DNA from 2 places in the Flavobacterium sp. PL002 genome. Region 2 is predicted to be linked to the other one. Evidence: riboswitches for the same ligand, from Rfam matches in the RefSeq annotation. Region 2 holds a riboswitch; the other holds the start of a gene.

Region 1 (3,501 bases), 1.2 Mb from region 2:
ATAAGACTTGCCCCTAATAATGAAGATCTTAAAGATTTGGCCGATGCTTTTAATGCCCCTTTTACTTTATATTCAAAAAACATTGGTGGAACTTTTAGAAATGCTAGTCAAAAACTAAATGTAAAAATGCTGCTTTTTGAAGGCGGAAAATCACTTGATATTAATTACCCTGTTGCTGATGCCGGTGTTGAAGGTGCCAAAAGAATCCTGCAACATCTTGATATGTTAGACTCAAAACACTTTATTGAAGATCAAAACAAGAAAACAATATATATAGAAAAATCAGCATGGATTCGTGCTAAATGCTCTGGATTACTACATGACAATGGTTATGTAGGTGCATTTGTCACCAAAGGAACCGTTCTAGCCACTATTACTGATCCTTTTGGGAAATTTGAGCGTAAAATAAAAGCCCCAAATGACGGGTATATTATCAATGCAAACCAAGCACCTATTGTTTATCAAGGTGATGCTGTTTATCATATTTCAAAGACGCTTATAAATGCCAAACACTAAAACAGAACTCCGAAAGAAATACAAAAATCTTCGACAAAATCTTTCCGAAATTGAAATTGAAGAGAATAGTTTGGCTATCGCCAATAAGTTACTGACGCTTCCTATTTGGGATAAAATTTATTTTCATGTTTTCCTTCCTATAGTAGAACATAAAGAAGTGGATACTGAGTTGATTCTACACTTACTTTCCGGAAAAGACAAAGAAATTATTGTTTCAAAAGCCGACTTTGAGACCCGAATAATGACTCATTTTTTACTTACAGATAATACCCGAATTAAGAAGAATGCCTATAACATTCCAGAACCCGTAGACGGAATCGAAGTGCCTTCAAAAAAAATAGACGTGGTTTTTATTCCGCTTTTAGCATTTGATAAAAAAGGAAATAGAGTAGGATATGGCAAAGGGTTTTATGATAAATTTTTAGCCGAATGCAAACCTGAAGTAATTAAAATAGGATTATCCTTCTTTGAAGCCGAAACAATAATTTCGGATATTTTTGAAGGCGATGTACAACTCGATTATTGCATCACTCCAGAAACCACTTATCGATTTTAAAGTGGCCATCACTTTTATTTAATATAAAATCACTAATATTGCCCCGCTTTTTGGTTGTATTTATTTCAAGTAGATACATTAAAAGGGAATCAGGTGTAAATCCTGAACAGTTCCCGCTGCTGTAAGTTCTTCCTGTTAAACAGGACATGCTTTTTAAAATTACCACTGTCAGATTTTTTGATGGGAAGGTTTAAAAAGTGGAATGAGTCAGAAGACCTGCCAAGAAGCACAACAACAAAGCTTTCGGGAGTTATAGCTTTGGGGTAGATTTTCTATTCCTATATTTTATTCCTTATTGTTTTGTAATTAAGTTAATCACAATTATTAATTTTAATACAATTCAAATGCAAAACAAACTAACTAATTACATTTTTCTGCTTTTTTGTGGCTTCACGCTACTCACATCATGTACTAACACTGATGATCCTACAATTACACCCATTCAATTTGCCGAAGTAGAGTATCAAGGTGTTTATGAACTAATAATAGGAGACACTTTAAAAATCACTCCTGAAATTCTAAACTTACCTGAGGGTGCAAGTTTTGAATGGTCAAAAAATGACGAATCAATCGCGACAACTCAAAGTTTAAATTATGTACCTCAAATAGCTGAAAATTTCACACTTAAATTTAAAGTAACAGCAAGCAATACTATTGAGCGCAGCTATCAAATTAAATTGATAGATCCTTATGCTTTATATTTTCGTCCAAAAACGGAAACAAGTACTGAATTCATTACTAAAATAATGGAATACAAACCGGCGCCAGGACAGTTTATAAATGCTGGTTTTGGAACTCCAGAATATGCCGAAAAAATAATTGGAAACAAGACAAACACGCTTTCATTAGGTGCGTGGGGAGGTTATGTAATTTTTAGTTTTGATCATACAATTGAAAACCGTGTAGATCAAAAAGATTTTGTGGTTTATGGAAATGCATTTAAAGGACTCTCAGAACCTGGAATTGTACAAGTTTCCTTTGACGAAAATGGAAATGGCCTTGCCGATGATACTTGGTACGAACTAGCAGGAAGTAATTATTTTAAAGAGCGAACAATTCTTAATTATGAAACTACCTATGTAAATCCAGAGGAATATGCTAATGTTTTATGGACAGACAACAAAGGAAGTGCAGATAATGTTACTGTAAACACTTACCACAAACAAAACTACTTTCCGTTATTTATTGCTGAGAAAAAAGAAGTTACATTTAAAGGAACGCGCGTTTTCCCTATTGTAAATCCAGGCAGCTACGTTACGATTGATGCCTTAGAATGGGGATATGTTGATAATTATGACGCTGAATACAGCATTTATGGAGGAAATGCCATGGAGATTGACTGGGCTGTAAACAATCAATCTAAATCAGTTAAATTAAAAGGTATCGATTTTGTAAAAGTTTACACTGGTGCACAATACAATGCAGGTTGGCTAGGTGAGTTATCTACAGAAGTAAAAGGCGCTTCAGATCTTTCTATGGTAAAATAAAAAGGTACTATTTTTAAATATATACAAAAGGCAGTGATTAATAGTCACTGCCTTTTGTATATAATAGTTGTTGAAAAACGGAAACGCTAGCCCTGATGGAAACGGCATCCTGTTGTGGCAGTGTTTGCCACAAGAGATACAGTGTACAGCAGGAAATTGCTCCTATAAACAACCGCAATATCTTATTTATTGAATGCTTTTTTATTGAAAAATATTAATATTCCTACTCCAACACATATTGCCATATCAGCAACGTTGAAAATTGCGTTGAAAAAAGTAAAATCTCTTCCTCCCCAAAACGGCAACCAGCTAGGCAAATTTCCGTGCCAAAAAGGGAAATAAAACATGTCAACTACTTTACCATGAAAATACTTTCCGTAAGGTTGATCTGTAAATAGGGTTGCTAATTGCTGGTGACTGTCGTCAAAAATAACACCGTAAAAAACAGAATCAATAATATTCCCAAATGCTCCCGCAAGTATCAAAGCGATAGCAACAACGAGATAATTAGAACTGTGTTTTCTTTCAATAGAATCCCACAACCAATAACCTATACCGCCTACGGCAGCTAATCTAAATAATGTTAGAAAAAGTTTACCGTATGTTCCTGGGATTTCGGTTCCCCAAGCCATTCCTTCGTTTTCTATAAACAGGATTTTAAACCAGTTAAAAACTTGAACTTCTTCACCTAATATAAAATTAGTTTTTACAAATATTTTAGAGACTTGATCAATGATTAATATGATGAAGATAAGTAGATACGCTTTTCGTAATGACATTGTGAGAATTTTAATTGGCGCAAAAATAGGTAAATTCTAAAAAAATAAATCCCAAATACCAATAATTTTATAACTATTTGTTGGTATTTGGGATTATTTTAATGCTGCAATTTTAAATTTCTTATCGTTGCAGGTTTTTAGCTTCTATACTCATCGTTGCATG
Region 2 (3,501 bases):
ATAGAAAAAAGCACCGGACTTTTATAAACATCTGAAAATTCCTTACGAACACTTCCTTCATAATTCCATTTTTCACTAAGAAAATGTTTCCAAAAGAAACTCACTCCTGCTATTTCTCTGCTACTTTCTCCAATTCCTGAACCCTGACCTTTATTACTGGTATAATCTATAACTGTAGTCGCTTTAATATTTTCGGCTAGTTTAAAATCTAAATTGTATTTAGCAATAAAACTTTTTACACCACCCGAAGTAAAACCATCTCTTTTAATGTCTTCAAAATAGCTGTAATGCTCTGTGATATAAGCCAGTTTCAAGTCGGTATCAAATTTGCCAATAGCACTACTCCACGTTAGTAAATTTCGAATATTATAATCTTGATATTTAGTTTTAGTAGCATTAGGAGATGTTAACGAAAAATGGCGTTCTCCATCATATATTTCGCTATAGAATTTAAGGCTATTTCTAGTATTTATTTTGTACCCAAAAGCTACATCAAGAGTATTATTGTAATATTCTCCATTACTATTTCTGCCGTCTTTTTTTACAAATTTAAAATCATTGTCTGAGCTGTTGCGACTAAAACTTGCATCAAAACTAATTTTATTTGTTGCAGCTGTAATCCCATAAGTAGCACTCAAAGTATTAAAATCGCCATAGTAAATTTGCAAATCGTTTTTAAAAGAATCTGTAAATTTTAAATCATTATTTAAATGAATAGTACCACCTATAGCACCACTTCCATAAACAATACTACCACCACCTGCTTTTACATCAATCGAGTTAAAACCACGTGTAGAAACTGTATTAAAATCTGTTTGCCCTAGTAATTGCGAATTGATATTGATTCCGTTCCAAACCACAACAGTTTGTTGCGCAGTAGTTCCCCTAAATGAGGGAGAGGAAACCATTCCTAAACCGTTTTCTTTAAAGTAAATAACGGTATTATAATTTAATAGTGATGTTAGCGAAGCTTGACTTCTACTTATCAAAGTATCACTTAATCGCTGAATGAATTGGGTGTTCGAGAAAGTCTTTAATTGTTTGTCTGATACAATAACTTCCTTAAGTCTATTAATAGTATCATGCTGCCCCAAAACACATTGGCACAAAAGCAAAAAGAAGTATAAAAAAAGTTTATTTCTAGTCATAATTTCTGAACTCTTTTTCCCGAGAGTTCGATATTTGTTAAGAAAAAAGGCAGGTCTCCTGGCTTGCGTCTTGTTGTTTACCTTCCCGAGAAACTGAAAATTTCAGTTAACTTAGTGGTTTTGTAGTAACAACAAGCATAATAGCTTACAGTTGCGGGAACAGCTTAGGTCTTGAACCTAATTCCCTTTTAATGTGATTTTTGAAAAAAAATAGTATCACAACCTCAATTCGAGTGCAAATATAGAATAAATGAAAGATATTATCGAAAATCCCGCTAGAATTAACCTTAATAAAAAACATAAACACATAAACAGCATATATACAAAGAATTACAATGCTAACTATCCTTATCTTTCTTTTTAGAAAGTTTAATAATTAGCCAAGCAAAGCCGACAACAAAATGCAAAATAATAATGCCTGCCACAATATAAATAAAGGTATTTGAATTATCTCTCATGGTTTATTTTTTAAGTAAAATTACTTCATTCTTATGGAAAAAAATGTATCAAATATCACACAAGTCTATTTTTATTAAAACAAAACAATACTTTTGTAAAAAAATTAGATTTATGAAATTCGTAAAAAACACAGCATTCTTCTTTCTAATTTCTATGTTGTTTATCCAATGTAAAAAAGAAGCTCCTCTTGAAATTAATTCAGTTGTAAAGAATGAAATTCAATACGCTAAAGGATTCGAAATCTATAAATATAAAGGCTTCTCATTACTTAAAGTGACGCAACCTTGGCCTAACGCAACAGCTAGTTTTACTTATATTTTAAAAGAAAAAAACGCAATCATCCCAGACAGCTTAAAACAATATGCAGTTGTAAATGTTCCCATAAAATCGATAGTGGTAACCTCAACAACACACATTCCATCGTTGGAAATTTTAGGCGTAGAGAACAGCTTGATTGGTTTTCCAAATACCGATTATATTTCGTCTGAAAAAACCAGAAAAAACATCGACGCAGGAAAAGTTCGTGAAGTAGGAAAAAACGAAAACCTAAACACCGAAGTACTTATTGATATTGCTCCTGATGTCATTGTAGGTTTTGGACTCAGCAACAGCAATCCGTCGCTAGATATTTTACAAAAAAGCGGACTTAAAGTGTTGTTTAATGGTGATTGGACAGAACAGTCTCCACTAGGAAAAGCCGAATGGATTAAATTCTTTGGTGCCTTATATGGTCTTGATCAAAAAGCGAATACTACTTTTAAAGAAATTGAAAAAGAATATAAAACAACCCTTGCATTGGTTCAAAATACAACTACAAAACCTACTGTACTTTGTGGTGCTATGTACCAAGATCAGTGGTATGTACCTCAAGGTGAAAGCTGGGCTTCTTTGTTTTTAAAAGATGCTAAAGCAAATTATTTATGGGCAAATACAAAAGGAACCGGTGGTTTAGCATTACCTTTTGAAGTTGTTTTAGAAAAAGCCCAACAAGCTGATTTCTGGATTGCTCCAGGAGACTATGTTACATTAAAACAACTATCAGACAGTAATCCCCATTACGCTGAATTTGAAGCTTTCAAAAATAAAAAAGTATATTCTTATGCAATTCATAAAGGTGCAAAAGGAGGGATTTTATTTTTTGAGTGGTCGCCTACTCGTCCTGACTGGGTTTTAAAAGATTTGATTAAAATCTTACACCCTGAATTATTGCCTAATTATACGCCACACTTTTACCAACAATTACAATAATTTGAATCCAAACAAACGAAATAGCATTCTTTTTATAAGCTTAGCACTGGCTGTTGTAGCGCTTTTTGTCGTTAACATTAGCTTGGGCTCAGTTTCGATTCCGTTAAAAGAAGTATTTAAAAGTTTAACAGGTACTATTGCCTCTAAGGAAAGTTGGCAATACATCATTGTGAACTACCGTTTACCTAAAGCTATTACGGCTGTTTTAGTAGGAATGGGGCTTGCAACTAGTGGCTTGTTAATGCAAACATTATTTAGAAATCCGCTTGCGGGACCTTATGTTTTAGGACTGAGTTCAGGTGCTAGTTTAGGTGTCGCCATGATTATTCTTGGCGCGTCTTTTTTGCCTGCTTCTATTGCGAGTTTTTTACTTTCATCATACGGAATTGTATTAGCATCTAGCTTAGGAAGCTTTCTAGTTTTATTATCCGTACTGATGGTTTCTTTTCGATTAAAAGATACTATGGCGATTTTAATTGTAGGACTTATGTTTGGTAGTTTAACAAGTGCTATTGTAAACACTTTAACTTATTTTAGTACTGCCGAAGAGTTGCAAAAATTCACTTTCTGGTCCTTAGGAAGTTTGGGTAATTTATCTTGGACATCCATTCTTATTTTAGCAATAGCTGTTTTAACAGGCTTAGCA

Evidence for each region. A riboswitch is a leader RNA that binds a small molecule or an ion and turns the genes downstream of it on or off. The one in region 2 is predicted to bind cobalamin.
Region 1: linked by a shared signal. The riboswitch ahead of ACVEGE_RS07990 (PKD domain-containing protein) and the one ahead of ACVEGE_RS02525 (TonB-dependent receptor plug domain-containing protein) in region 2 are both predicted to bind cobalamin.

The regions. Positions count from the first base shown of each region.
Region 1 covers NZ_CM135110.1:1,834,230-1,837,730, reverse strand. The annotation lists gene ACVEGE_RS08000 (succinylglutamate desuccinylase/aspartoacylase family protein) at 1-516, shown strand, start outside; gene ACVEGE_RS07995 (5-formyltetrahydrofolate cyclo-ligase) at 503-1,072, shown strand; cobalamin riboswitch at 1,107-1,310, shown strand; gene ACVEGE_RS07990 (PKD domain-containing protein) at 1,417-2,559, shown strand; gene ACVEGE_RS07985 (lipoprotein signal peptidase) at 2,742-3,338, opposite strand; gene ACVEGE_RS07980 (TraR/DksA family transcriptional regulator) at 3,460-3,501, opposite strand, start outside.
Region 2 covers NZ_CM135110.1:590,904-594,404, forward strand. The annotation lists gene ACVEGE_RS02525 (TonB-dependent receptor plug domain-containing protein) at 1-1,148, opposite strand, end outside; cobalamin riboswitch at 1,180-1,390, opposite strand; gene ACVEGE_RS02530 (ABC transporter substrate-binding protein) at 1,719-2,855, shown strand; gene ACVEGE_RS02535 (iron ABC transporter permease) at 2,857-3,501, shown strand, end outside.